DNA from 3 places in the Yersinia vastinensis genome. Region 3 is predicted to be linked to each of the others. Evidence: predicted binding sites of a transcription regulator. Region 3 holds the regulator's gene; each other region holds the start of a gene.

Region 1 (5,057 bases), 1.5 Mb from region 3:
AACCATCATTGGCATTCCGGTCGGTATCGCCAATTTTAAAATCGCAGCTATTGCGTTATGGCCGGTGGGTCGACGTGTCGTTTCTGTAGAAATGGCACAACAGGCAAGAATAGCCAACGCCCAGCGCCAGTATCAGCAACGCTGAATTTTCTGTTTTTAGAGGTTTTTTGTGCTCACTTTCGTTACTGGTTTACGCCGTTATGTCTACAACAGCAGCCTGCTCTATCATGTTCGGATTTTTATCGCATTAGTAGGAGTAACGGCGGTGCCATGGTGGATTGATCAGCCTAAACTGACCATTCCCTTAACGTTGGGTGTTGTCGCTGCAGCACTGACTGATCTCGATGACCGCCTAGCTGGGCGGTTACGTAATTTATTCATCACCTTAATTTGCTTTTTTGTTGCATCAGCCTCTATTGAGCTGTTGTTCCCTTACCCATGGTTCTTTGCCCTTGGGCTCACCCTATCGACCTGCGGTTTTATCCTGTTGGGAGCCTTAGGGCAACGTTATGCAACAATAGCCTTTGGTGCATTATTAATTGCCATTTACACCATGTTGGGTACTTCGATGTACCATATCTGGTATCAGCAGCCTCTGTTACTGATACTGGGGGCTGTTTGGTATAATCTTCTGACCTTGTGCGGGCATCTTATTTTCCCCATTCGGCCCTTGCAAGATAACCTCGCTCGTTGCTATCAGCAGCTCTCTCACTATCTGGAAGCCAAAGCCAACCTATTTGATCCTGATATTGAATCTGATGTGGATCAGCCACTGATTGATGTAGCAATGGCAAACGGCATTCTGCTATCAACATTGAATCAGGCCAGAATATCTCTGGTTTCACGTCTGAAAGGTGACCGCGGGCAACGCGAAACCAGGCGAACTCTTCATTATTATTTTGTTGCGCAAGATATTCATGAGCGTGCCAGTTCATCGCATGTTCAATATCAGCTACTTCGGGAAAAATTCCGCTATAGCGATGTTTTGTTCCGCTTTCAGCGCCTCCTCAGCATGCAAGCCAGAGCGTGTATGCAGCTGTCCCAATCCATTTTGATGCGCCAAAAATACCAGCATGACCCGCGTTTTGAGCGTGCTTTTACATTCTTAGATGCTGCGTTAGCCAGAGAGTTGGCTCAAAATGAGAATGTGCCACAAGTGAAGGCTTTATCACTGTTACTAAAAAACTTACGCGCCATTGATGCGCAACTGGCAGGGATTGAATCGGAGCAAGTATTAGCTGAAGGCCCGCAGTCTGAGAGTCGCTTATCTGATGATCGTCTCACCGGGTGGAGTGATATTAAGCTGCGTATCAGCCGCCATCTGACGCCACAATCTGCGCTTTTCCGTCATGCCATACGCATGTCAGTCGTGCTTTGTGTCGGATACGCATTTATTCAACTGACTGGTATGCGCCATGGCTACTGGATCCTATTAACCAGTCTTTTTGTCTGCCAACCAAACTACAACGCAACACGTAGCCGCCTAACCCGGCGTATTGTTGGCACCCTCGCAGGCATACTTATCGGGTTACCTATCCTTTATTTTGTGCCTTCAATTGAGGGGCAATTAATCTTGATAGTTATCAGTGGGGTGCTGTTTTTTGCTTTTCGCAATGTTCAGTATGCCCATGCAACGATGTTTATTACTTTGCTGGTCTTATTGTGTTTTAACCTTTTAGGAGAAGGATTCGAGGTCGCCGCTCCACGTGTGTTTGACACGCTGCTCGGCTGTGCAATCGCATGGGTCGCCGTAAGCTATATCTGGCCGGACTGGAAATTCCGCCATCTCCCTGCGGTTGTGCATAAAACACTGAATGCAAACTGCCGTTACCTCGATGCTATTTTAGTGCAATATCATCAAGGCAAAGATAATAGCCTTACCTACCGTATCGCCCGTCGTGACGCACACAATTGTGATGCAGAACTCGCATCCGTTATTTCAAATATGTCAGCGGAGCCGCAAAACGACAAAGAGACTCATGAAGCAGCATTTCGGTTGCTTTGCCTAAACCACACCATGCTAAGTTATATATCGGCTTTGGGTGCTCATCGTGAAAAGCTGAGTAACGCCGACACACTGAACCTACTCAATGATGCGATTTGCTATATCGAAGGTTCACTGGAGCAAGAACAACCTGACAGCACCCAAATGGCGCGAGTGCTGACGGGTTTATCTACCCGGCTACAAAATTGCAATCCTGAGCCGGAAAGCATAGACCAATTGGTTTTACAACAAATTGGCCTATTGCTGGAACTGTTGCCTGAACTTAGCGAGCTTAATAAACGTATTGGTCAACCACCAACACACTAACATCTCGGGCCATTTTCTATCTATGGACCATCGCTATGCTGCCTCGTATTGTGCCGCCTTGGGGGAACGAATATGTATCTCAAACCATTCGATAAGCTCACTGCGCATCATCAGTGGCAGCACAGCAGAGTGATGGCCACTGATTGCCCCCGCTAAAGCCAGCAAAACATTCACCCCGAGTGAGCGCCTTAAAGTACGCAATTTAAGGTAACAGCGTTTAGCCCCCTCAAGGCGCAACTCATCCGCACTTGTAATCCCTGCTTTCCATAAGAGCCGTTCGAGGCTAGCACTGATATTGGGCAAGTCTTTCAAACGAATAGAGGAACTATTCTTACTGAGAACCTCGGTTTTGGCGCCTTGATGGGCCTGCCAGACAAAATTACGCAGAACGAGGTCATCATCCCACAATATTGTATCTACCCAATAATAACGCAGTAAAACAGGAAGCCCACGTTTGGCATACACAAGATTGGCCATTCCTCTGAGGCGAAAGCGGTATTCAATCTGGTCATTCGCTCGTAAATAAAGTTCCCCCTCCGAGACCACAGCAAACATAATACCGTTGGCTAGTAGGCCATAACCGCCAAATTGTGAGCGAGCAGCGATTTGACCTAAAAAATCAAAACGAGATTGCGCCCGCCTTATCATGTTTTCTGATACGTATTTCATTACTACTCCTTTAGTAAAAATCTGACCTATCGTCCCTGTTTTGTTGCAATAAGTGTAAGAGGAACAACTAATTAAAAAATACGCAATATAGCTAACCGAGCCAAACACAAAATGGTTTTGCGCCCATTTACATCGCAATAATGCGAAGCGCCTTGTAAAAATTTAGTTGATCTTCGAATAAACAGTGACTACTGTATATGCATACAGCACACTACAGGCGAGGTTCATAATGCGTACTCAATCACTAAAACCTTATCATGCTAATTATCATTCTCTTCTTACCGGAAATACGCAGGAGCGAGTTGATGCACCAACAGATAGTGGCCTTATCAGTGAACTTGTGTACAGTGAAAACCAGCCTGCGGTAACCCAGCTATTGCTTCCTCTATTACAACAATTAGGCAAGCAATCACGGTGGCTCCTATGGTTAACACCACAACAAAAATTAAGCCGTTCATGGATACAGCAATCTGGTTTGCCCGCGAGCAAAATCGTTCAGGTAAGGCAGATAAATCCATTATCAACAGTCGATGCGATGGAAAAAGCCTTGTTGACGGGAAATTATAGTGTCGTTCTTGGTTGGCTACCGGAGTTGTCAGAAAATGATCGTATCCGATTACGTTTGGCAGCAAAGTTAGGGAATGCTTATGGGTTTGTGATGCATCCTTTGGATGACACAAAATCGAATCAAGGACAGTGCGCAACGTTAAAAATTCATTCTTCTTTGTATCATTAAGTAAATTTAGGATTTATCCCATGAATTTTTACAATATTTAGCGCTTACTCCTGCAAAATCGGCATAAAGCGAGTCAGAATGCGGCTTACAGCAAAAAATAACGTCTAGAAAAAGCTGCCTTTTACCGCTAAATCGTTAAAGATTATGCACAATTTCGTTTTTTTTTCAGGCGGTTTATCACATCACACTTGTAACTTTCTCGCCACGTTGTAGACTTTACATCGCCAAGGTTGCTCTAAAACGCCAAATTATACTGGCAGCGTGATTAACGGGAGCGCGAATACCTTGACGAAGAATTTTAACCAAGGGCTTAGCTTTTAAAGCTCATTGCCTATTTGGATGATAACGAGGCGTAAAATGAAAAAGACAGCTATCGCATTAGCAGTGGCACTGGCTGGTTTCGCTACAGTAGCGCAAGCCGCACCGAAAGATAACACCTGGTACACCGGTGGTAAACTGGGCTGGTCCCAGTATCAAGATACTGGCACTGGCGGTATCTATGGCGACCTTGGCAACGACGGTCCTACCCATAAAGACCAATTAGGTGCTGGTGCGTTCTTGGGTTACCAAGCCAACCAATACCTGGGCTTTGAAATGGGATACGACTGGCTTGGCCGTATGCCTTACAAAGGCGACGTTCGTAACGGCGACTTTAAAGCACAAGGCGTTCAGCTGGCTGCTAAACTGAGCTACCCAATTGCTCAGGACTTGGACCTGTACACCCGTCTGGGTGGTCTGGTTTGGCGTGTAGACTCAAGCGCGTTTGACGCGACTTCTGGCGCACGTTCTAGCAACCATGACACCGGTGTATCTCCACTGGTAGCTCTGGGTGCTGAATACGCGTGGACCAAAAACTGGGCTACTCGTATGGAATACCAATGGGTTAGCAACATCGGTGATAAAGGTACCGTTGGTGCTCGTCCAGACAACGGCATGCTGAGCGTAGGTGTTTCTTACCGTTTCGGTCAGGACGATGCAGTAGCTCCAGTAGCTCCAGCTCCAGCTCCAGCTCCAGTTGTTGACACTAAGCGCTTCACTCTGAAATCAGACGTGCTGTTCGCTTTCAACAAGTCAACTCTGAAACCAGAAGGCCAGCAAGCTCTGGACCAACTGTATTCACAGCTGAGCTCTATCGATCCTAAAGACGGTTCTGTAGTTGTTCTGGGCTTTGCTGACCGTATCGGTCAACCAGCTCCTAACTTAGCTCTGTCTCAGCGTCGTGCTGACAGCGTGCGTGACTACCTGGTTTCTAAAGGTATCCCTGCTGACAAAATCACCGCACGCGGTGAAGGTCAAGCAAACCCAGTTACAGGCAACACCTGTGACAACGTGAAACCACGT
Region 2 (5,057 bases), 1.2 Mb from region 3:
CCAACTGTCAACGTATAGTCCAGCTTTATCTTCGTTGTTCGCGTACCAAGTCCCATATACACCGGTACTATAGCCGTCGGTTGACCCTTTAGCGTTGTAGCCGGATGCCCGTGAAACAGTGGTACTTTTGCTATTACCATACCCAGCCATAACACCCAGATGGAAGCGGTCCGTTGTATTGCTGCTCCATTGAGCTATATCACCGCCCAATTGCACGACATAACGATTAGCCTGTGTACTCAGTTGGCCTGATGTATCACGAGAGCGGTTGTGACCACCTTCGTTACGCAACCACAGGCTGGTTAATTTATGTTCACCGGTCAATGCGTCGATATACTGTGTTTCACCCATGCGGTCATTAAGGTTCGTCACGAACATGTTATTGACTGCAGCCAGGTTAGCTGCATAATTGCTCGCTTCAGGACGTTTGATCATTAATGATGGGTCAACTGGGTCAACTGGGTCAACTGGGTCAACTGGGTCAACTGGGTCAACTGGGTCAACTGGGTCAACTGGGTCAACTGGGTCAACTGGGTCAACTGGGTCAACTGGATCAACTGGGTCAACTGGGTCAACTGGGTCAACTGGGTCAACTGGATCAACTGGGTCAACTGGGTCAACTGGGTCAACTGGGTCAACTGGAATAACTGGGTCAATTGGATCAACTGGAATAACTGTACTTGTCAGGTACCAATTATTTGCATTTGTTCCGACACCACGCGCCAGAGAGTAATCATAGGCGCCAGCAACAATACGTCCTTGTTTAACAAACTCACCGTTCGACAGCCCATTGACTTCAATCAGCTCAATGCCATTCAATGTTGCTGCACCACTGCCACCCAAGTTAGTCACACCCACGCGAGTTGTACCCGAAGTATTGCCGTTAACGACTAATTTATCAGTAGCCGAGGTGTCATTATTCAGTACTGAGTTAAAATTGAGCAAACCATCATTGCCGATGTAATCGCCTGATACTGTCAATACAGTACCTGGTGCACCGTTAAGGCTTACAGTACCGCTGTTGTTCAGACTGTTCAGTGTTTGGTCAAAACCAGCTAAATCCAGTAGCCCCGCTGTATCGACGATATAGTCAGAATCCGCACTGAAACTGCTTGCCGCACCTGCCTTTAAAGTACCCCCATTAACAGTTGTGGTGCCGCTGTAATTATTTATACCATCTAGTACAGTTGTACCGTTGTAAACTGCCACTTTACCACTGCCAGCAATGGCAGAATTAAACTGATAATCAGTATCAATATGGTTAAAGACAATTGAGCTATCACCGCTCCCTAAGGTAATAAGTGGTGTATTAATATAACCGGCTAATGACGCAGTATAATTAGCTGCGCTACCAATATTCAGTACTCCGATTGAAGTTGCATCTTTAGCAATGGTTAAATTATCGGTTTGAACAGTCCCACTGTTATTAATAGTCAGTGAGGCGTTACCGCCAAACTCCCCAAAACGAATATCACCTGTATTAACCCAATTGGAGTTAACACCAGTGACCAAAACGTCACCTTTTGAGCCAGCGGTATAGCCGACATAGCTACCAGAACTACTGAGACTCCCGCCATCGGAGACGACGACAGAGCCATTCCCACTGTTACCAATAACCAAGCTGTTAGCGTTGTGCCAAGAAGAATCTGTACCTGAGATATTTACTCGGCCAGTGGCATCTTTCCCTGCACCAACATAACCAAAACTATCAGTTACAACGCCACCATTAGTGATATTTAGAGTACTATTAGAACCTACTGATGCGTAAAACGAACCAATTTGCAGGGTCTCGGCATTATCCCAACGAGAGTCGGTGCCGGTAATTTCTACCACTCCGATAGAGTCGTTAATATTCCCGCTTTGACTGGTTACTACACCACCATCAGAAACTACCATGGTGGCAGGGCCATTTGTTCCTATATCAAGTAAAGTACCCACTTGCCAGCGGGAACCTGCACCGTTCACTTCTACATAACCGGTTGAAGTCGTTCCTGCCGCAACGCTTGCTTTCGTTGCCGTGGTAACAACGCCGCCATTGGTGATTTTAAGACTGCCATCACCTTCATGGCCGATGAACATACGATTACCGGCATTCCAGATTGAGCCTAGACCTGTGACTTCAACGCTACCGGTTGAACCTGGGCGATACGCAATATCAGCATCATTTTGGTTAGTGACTACAGCACCATCGGTAATTCGCATCATGCCATTACTGTCATTTTCGCCACCAATGCGTAACTCACCGCCGTTGATTAATTGTGAATCAGTTCCACTGACTTCAAGATAACCAACAGCCCCAACACCAAAACCAACATGTGTCGCGTTAACAGGGTTATTTACAACTCCTCCATCCGCTATCAGTAATGTGCCGTTACCGTTATAACCAACAAAGAGCACCCCGTTATTTATCCACTTAGAGTCAGAGCCAGTAATAACTACCTCACCGGTAGCTGTAGAACTATAACCAATATAGCTCCATAGCCCAGCGGCTACATTTCCGCTGGTTAACGTTCCACCACTTCCGCTGTTCAACGGTCCACCATTGAAAATATCCATAGCACCAAATGACGTATTACCAATTATTATTACCCCTGGAATATCCCAGTCAGGTAAGTCGGGTATTACATCACCTGTAAAACCGATGTCAGCATAAGAAGTTGTAGTACTAATCGCAGATATAATAGTTAAGGCGATACAAGATAATTTGTAGTTAAATTTTTTCATTTTAAGTAATGGCCCAGATATAAAATATGATAAAAAGAATAAGTTTATTAATATGAATTCTCGTTTACTTTTTAAAATACACATGAGCATCAAATTTATTACTGCAACGATAATTCATGAACTCACGATAACGTGATTTAGGTCAAAAAATAATCAGATACTAGGGTTGGTTTTGTAGGAATATTCCTGTTTTTCGTTTAAGTATCTAAATTTCCGTATCCAAATAATCAGTTTAAAATAATATTAATAATTGTATTAAGTTTTCATCAATGTGGTTGGCATCATAGAACAGATTCATTGCTCCACAAATACTGGGGGGATATCGGGGAGGGAGTAGCCGGTAGGTAACCGGTCAGATAGAAGGTGTTAAGCCTGAAACCAGTCATCCGCACTTTCCCACGTTTCCTGCAAAATCTCCTGAATCACTTCTTTGTCGTGAGGCAGCCCACCGAATACAGTTAACCCGTCCATACCTGCCAATCTTATTGTAGCCTCAGCCTCTGGATAGCGACGCTTTACGCGATCATTAAACTCGATAGCTAGAGCGGATAGAGCGCCGGCGGGTAATTTCTTGGTTTTATCAACGGTCACTTCGATACGTAGCATGATTTTTACTCCCACATTAATGCACTGGTTTTTTATACAGCACTTTGAGTGGGGAGTTCAATCTGTTTTTACGAACACCAGCCGATAAGATACTAAATATTTACTTCTTCATTTCGCCACTCATCCTTTTATAATGCCCACGCTGACAGGTATACTCAACTTTTAGCAGTGAACAATAAACCGGATAATGAGCCGGATAAAACAAATGGGATTTAAAATGAAAAAACATTTAAATCAATCATTTATGATGTTTAATGCGTATTTCGCTGCGGAATAGATCATGGATTGGTTCACTCTTGGTCCTGGGGTTTTGGGGATACTATTTTTAGTCTCTTTAATGGCCGGATTTATTGATTCCATTGCCGGTGGTGGTGGGTTACTTACCGTCCCGGCATTGTTGGCAGTGGGGCTACCGCCTGCGCAAGTTTTGGCGACCAATAAATTGCAATCTGTCGGTGGATCATTCTCCGCTAGCCTTTATTTTATCCGCCGTGGAGCGGTGAATCTAAAGGATCAGCGGCTGACCATCGCACTCACCGTGGTTGGGTCAATGTTGGGGGCTATTTTGGTCCAACATATGCGCGCTGATCTTTTGCGCCAAATTCTGCCCTTGTTGGTCATTGGTATTGGTGTCTATTTTCTGGTGACACCAAAACTCGGTGAAGTTGACCAACAGCGCCGTTTGTCCGCGTGGCCATTTGCCTTGATAGCGGGTGGCGGTGTCGGCTTTTATGATGGTTTCTTCGGCCCAGGAGCCGGCTCATTTTATGCTTTGGCCTTTGTGACCCTGTGTGGCTTTAATCTGGCAAAATCGACTGCTCACGCTAAAGTACTCAATTTCACCTCCAATGTGGGCAGCCTGATATTTTTTATCGTCGGCGGCAAAGTGGTGTGGAGTATCGGGATGGTGATGCTGGTCGGGCAAGTGTTGGGTGCTCGCCTTGGGGCGCACATGGTTCTGACTAAAGGGCAGAAATTAATTCGTCCAATGATTGTCGTAGTGTCATTTATCATGAGCTGTAAGTTGCTTTATGACAGCCACGGCGCTGAGATTAGTTCTTGGTTAGGATTACACGTTTTCGCATAACTTTAAGGTATCGGGGCAAGGGTAAAGTGATAAATCCTTGTCGATACCGCTCTGACGGACCCCAGCATGACCCATGATTATCAGCAATTAATCGGCATTTTTAATACCTGTTTTAGTGATGAATATAATACGCAGTTGGTAAAGGGCGATGATGAACCCATCTACCTGCCAGCCGATGAACAATTTCCTTATCATCGGGTGATTTTCGCCCATGGCTATTATGCCAGTGCGATGCATGAAATCTCTCATTGGTGTATTGCCGGTGAAGAGCGGCGCAAGCAAATAGATTTTGGCTACTGGTATTGCCCTGATGGGCGTGATGCATTAACCCAGAGCCAGTTTGAGGTAGTCGAGATCAAACCACAGGCACTGGAGTGGATGTTCTGCGTTGCGGCGGGTTTCCCTTTCAATGTCAGTTGCGACAATCTGGAAGGCGATTGTGAACCTGATCGGATAACATTCCAGCGTAAAGTACGTGAACAAGTACTATGGCATCTCGAAAATGGAATATCCCCACGACCTGCGGGCTTTATTCAGGCGCTACAATCGTTTTACAATACGCCGCCGCTGGCACCAGAACTTTTCCCTTACCCGGAAGATTTAGTTTAAACATATCCTTTGCATTTGAAGCCACGAGGTC
Region 3 (5,057 bases):
AAAAAGGGATATTTTACTGTACGTTACCAAAATTGTGATACTCCACGGCTTCGCACTTTTTCATCTATCGGCGATTAACCGTAAATATGATAAAATCTGTTCCATTCAAACGCTGCGGGATGAAACCATGAACTCAACCAACCAGGAAAAGCTGCTTGCTCAGGCTGAGAGCCTGTGCCAACAACGTAACGTCCGGCTGACACCGCAACGTCTTGAAGTCTTACGCCTCATGGCGCAACAGCCCGGCGCAATCAGCGCTTATGATTTATTAGACTTGCTCCGTGTTTCCGAGCCGCAAGCTAAACCGCCAACGGTCTACCGCGCATTAGATTTTTTGCTCGAACAAGGGTTTATTCACCGAGTAGAGTCAGCTAACAGCTATGTGTTGTGCCATCATTTTGAAGAGCCAACTCATACCTCCGCACTCTTTATCTGTGATCGCTGCAAGATTGTGACTGAACGCCCGACTGTAGGTATTGAAGAAGCACTGGCACAGTTAGCAAAACAGTCTGGTTTTACATTGCGCCATAGCGTGGTGGAAGCCCATGGCTTATGCACTAAATGCGGGGAAGTTGAAGCATGTGAAAGCCACGATCATTGTGATCATGACCATTCTATTGTGATGAAAAAAAAATAAATATCTGGCGATAAGGGTCAGCCCGTTATCAATATAGTAATAATACAGTAATAGGTTGAATTAGAATATGCGTTAAAGAACACTGCCATGATAATAAATAGAAGCTACCACAGGACACTTCCTTGTGTCTTATCGATATTAGATTAGGACTAAATAGAATATTTTCATTATTAATATCACTATGTAATAACGTATATTCTATGAAATGAGAGACCCAATATAATTTATATCGACATCAATTAAATTCCTTTTTAAGGCTGTTACCAGCGGTATTTGCTGTGGTCTTCCCAAGCTTTCACTTCTTTCTCGGCTTGCTCTTTCTGATAGCCGTATTTCTCTTGGATCTTACCTACTAGTTGGTCGCGCTTACCTTCAATAACGGTTAGGTCATCGTCAGTCAGTTTGCCCCATTTCTCTTTAATTTTTCCTTTGAACTGCTTCCAGTTACCGTCAGCTTGATCTTTATTCATAATAACTCCGCTATCTTGGAATAAGTTAATTAGGTACGATAAACATTCTTTATAAAACCAATCTTTGCTTAAATTAGTCACTCACAGTCTTAATTTAAATTAAGCATGATTGTTTTATTTACCGTATAAATAACTATAGCAGAGGATATTAATAACTGAAGGAAAACCAATGTTACTGGTCGTAATGAGGACCATAATTGAATAACGAAACCATATTATATTCAGTTAAAACAGCAGGTAATCACGTATTATCGGATTGTTCTCAATATAAAGTGAATTAATAGAACAGAAGGTTATATGAACAATATACCCTCTAAGTAAAGAGGGTATACATCAACAACTAGAATCAGATCCAGTCGCCATTGCGGATGACACCAACGGCCAGTCCTTCAATAGTGAAACTTTGTTCACGCAAATCGACAATAATCGGCTGGAACTCGCTATTTTCAGGAAGAAGCTGCACGATATTACCTTGTTTTTTCAAGCGTTTTACTGTGACTTCATCGTCAATTCGCGCGACAACCACTTGTCCGTTACGCACATCTTGTGTTTTATGCACCGCCAGTAGGTCACCATCCAGAATACCGATATCTCTCATCGACATCCCATTAACCCGCAGTAGGAAATCTGCGCTTGGCTTAAACATGGAAGGATCGACTTTGTAGTGCCCTTCAATATGTTGCTGTGCCAGCAAGGGTTCACCTGCTGCAACTCGGCCAATCAACGGTAGGCCATCTTCTTCTTCCATCAGTAAACGAATACCGCGGGAAGCGCCAGAAACAATCTCAATAACACCCTTGCGGGCCAATGCTTTTAAATGCTCTTCAGCGGCGTTAGGAGAGCGGAATCCCAGACGCTGCGCAATTTCGGCACGGGTCGGCGGCATGCCAGTTTGCGATAGGTGATCGCGCACCAGGTCATAAACCTCTTGCTGTCTGGTCGTAAGTGCTTTCATTTCGCCCCCTGTTTGTTTATACAGTCTTGCTGTGAGTATATACAGGTAAGCCTGTATTGGGAACCAAAGAGTGAATAAAAACAGGGATTAATCACAGCTTATTTTTATTGTGTTGCTCACCGTGCCCAAAGCCACGATATTTCAGCCACGCAACTAGCCCACATGCTGCCAGAGCACCGTTATCCAGATAAAAAGCGCCAGCAGGATAGCGAGAAACACAGCGGCAGACCCCATATCTTTGGCACGGCCTGAAAGTTCATGGAATTCACTGCCGATGCGATCAACTACTGCTTCAATGGCACTATTAATGACTTCAATAATGATCACTAACGCGACACTGCCAATCAATAAAATGCGCGCTAAAGCATCTACATCTAGCCAGAAGGCCAGTATGATAGCGACGATGGCAGCTACTGATTCTTGGCGAAATGCGGCTTCGTTTTTCCAGGCAGCACTGAGGCCTTTCATCGAATAACCGGCCGCTTTATAGATTCGGGTAAGCCCTGTTGATTGATTCGCCATGTTTTATTGCCTTTATCTTAAGTTAATGATGATCTTTGCCGCTTTCTGTTGTCTTATCACCACAGATCTCAAAACCAGTTTCTGGTATCCTTGCGACGAATTGCTAACAAGAGGCTTCATGTAGTTATGTCAGGTTGGCGTAAAATATATTATAAGTTACTGAATTTACCACTTAAACTGTTGGTAAAAAGCAAGGTTATTCCGGCAGATCCTGTGACTGAGTTAGGGTTAGACCCTTCTCGTCCTATTCTGTACGTTTTGCCTTACAATTCTAAGGCTGATTTGCTGACTTTGCGAGCGCAGTGTCAGGCGCAGGATCTGCCCGACCCATTGATTCCATTGGAAATCGATGGCGTGCAACTGCCAAGTCATGTGTTTATCGATAATGGCCCTCGAGTCTTTCGTTATTACGCACCTAAGCAAGAGTCGGTCAAGCTGTTCCACGATTATCTAGATCTGCACCGCAATAATCCGGAGCTGGACATTCAAATGTTGCCGGTTTCCGTGATGTTTGGTCGTTCGCCAGGGCGTGAAGGCCATGGTACGCCGCATCTGCGTGTGCTGAATGGTGTGCAGAAATTCTTTGCCGTATTGTGGCTGGGCCGCGATAGCTTTGTGCGTTTCTCGACCACAGTTTCATTGCGCCGGATGGCCAGTGAGCATGGCACCGATAAGACGATAGCCCATAAGCTGGCGCGCGTGGCGCGGATGCACTTCTCCCGCCAACGTCTGGCCGCTGTCGGCCCGAGCTTGCCAGATCGCCAAGACCTCTTCAAAAAGCTGTTGGCTTCTAAGGCGATTGAAAAAGCCGTGGCAGATGAAGCACGTACCAAGAAAATCTCCCATGAGAAAGCGCAGCAAAATGCGATTACGCTGATGGAAGAGATCGCCGCAGACTTCTCTTATGAAGCCGTGCGTCTGTCTGACAGGGTATTGAGCTGGACGTGGAACCGTTTGTATCAGGGTATTAACGTCCATAATGCAGAGCGCGTACGCCAGTTAGCGCAAGATGGTCATGAGATAGTCTATGTGCCTTGCCATCGTAGCCATATGGATTACCTGCTGCTCTCTTACGTGCTTTATCATCAAGGGCTTGTACCGCCACATATTGCTGCCGGTATTAACCTTAACTTCTGGCCTGCCGGCCCGATTTTCCGCCGTTTGGGTGCATTCTTTATCCGTCGTACCTTCAAAGGCAACAAACTCTACTCAACTGTGTTCCGCGAATATCTGGGCGAATTATTCACCCGCGGCTATTCCGTAGAGTATTTTGTTGAAGGTGGGCGCTCACGAACCGGCCGCCTGCTAGAACCGAAAACCGGCACGCTGTCGATGACGATTCAAGCCATGTTACGTGGCGGTTCGCGGCCCATCACGCTGGTGCCAATTTATATTGGCTACGAGCATGTGATGGAAGTGGGTACTTACGCCAAAGAGCTGCGAGGAGCCACCAAAGAGAAAGAAAACCTGTTGCAGATGTTGCGTGGCCTGCGCAAGTTGCGCAATCTGGGTCAGGGCTATGTCAACTTTGGTGAGCCAATCCCGCTGACCACTTATCTAAACACCAATGTACCGCAATGGCGGGATGCGATTGACCCCATTGAAGCACAGCGCCCGAGCTGGCTGACTCCGGCAGTAAATGATTTGGCTGGCAAGATTATGGTCAGAATTAACAATGCTGCGGCAGCAAATGCCATGAACCTGTGTTCGACCGCATTGTTGGCTTCACGTCAGCGTTCACTAACCCGTGAGCAACTGTTGGAGCAACTTGAGTGCTACCTGCAACTGATGCGCAATGCGCCTTATGCGAAAGATGTCACGGTACCGGATAAAACACCGGAAGAGCTACTTAATCACGCCTTGAATATGAATAAGTTTGAGGTGGAGAAAGACAATATTGGTGACATTATCATCTTGCCACGGGAACAAGCCGTGCTGATGACTTACTATCGCAATAATATCCAGCACTTGCTGATGTTACCGTCACTGATCGCCAGTATGGTGATGTACCACCGCCGCATTACCCGCGCGGAATTATTGCGCCAAATCAGTATGATTTATCCGATGTTGAAAGCTGAACTATTCCTGCATTACAGCAAGGAGCAGTTGCCACAAACCTTGGATACATTGATAGATGAACTGGCTCGCCAGCAGCTGATTTGCGATAAAGGGGATGAATTGGTGCTGAACCCAGCCCGTATTCGCCCTCTGCAATTACTGGCCGCTGGTGTGCGTGAAACCTTGCAACGCTACGCAATCACACTGTCATTACTCAGTGCTAACCCAAGTATCAACCGTGGTGCATTGGAAAAAGAAAGCCGGATTATGGCGCAGCGTTTGTCTGTATTGCATGGGATTAACGCACCTGAATTCTTCGATAAAGCCGTGTTCTCGACACTGGTCGGCACCTTGCGAGAGGAAGGCTACATCAGCGACAGCGGTGATGCCATTCAGGAACATACGCTGGAAGTTT

What was found. The regulator LexA, encoded in region 3, represses DNA repair genes until DNA is damaged. The targets are predictions, from matches to a motif close to TNCTGTATGTACATACAGNA.
Region 1: sulA (SOS-induced cell division inhibitor SulA) is a predicted target of LexA. The motif match lies at 3,170-3,189, and genes of this name have one in related genera.
Region 2: ACIOG0_RS07210 (DinI-like family protein) is a predicted target of LexA. The motif match lies at 3,353-3,372, and genes of this name have one in related genera.

The regions. Positions count from the first base shown of each region.
Region 1 is NZ_CP173260.1:1,869,791-1,874,847, reverse strand. Features, by position in the region: gene ACIOG0_RS08640 (YccF domain-containing protein) at 1-145, shown strand, start outside; gene yccS (YccS family putative transporter) at 170-2,311, shown strand; gene ACIOG0_RS08630 (TfoX/Sxy family DNA transformation protein) at 2,345-2,980, opposite strand; gene sulA (SOS-induced cell division inhibitor SulA) at 3,210-3,716, shown strand; gene ompA (porin OmpA) at 4,074-5,057, shown strand, end outside.
Region 2 is NZ_CP173260.1:1,520,286-1,525,342, forward strand. Features, by position in the region: gene ACIOG0_RS07205 (autotransporter outer membrane beta-barrel domain-containing protein) at 1-2,724, opposite strand, end outside; gene ACIOG0_RS07210 (DinI-like family protein) at 3,091-3,330, opposite strand; gene ACIOG0_RS07215 (sulfite exporter TauE/SafE family protein) at 3,611-4,417, shown strand; gene ACIOG0_RS07220 (elongation factor P hydroxylase) at 4,484-5,026, shown strand.
Region 3 is NZ_CP173260.1:356,745-361,801, reverse strand. Features, by position in the region: gene zur (zinc uptake transcriptional repressor Zur) at 128-637, shown strand; gene ACIOG0_RS01520 (CsbD family protein) at 898-1,107, opposite strand; gene lexA (transcriptional repressor LexA) at 1,454-2,062, opposite strand; gene ACIOG0_RS01510 (diacylglycerol kinase) at 2,216-2,584, opposite strand; gene plsB (glycerol-3-phosphate 1-O-acyltransferase PlsB) at 2,711-5,057, shown strand, end outside.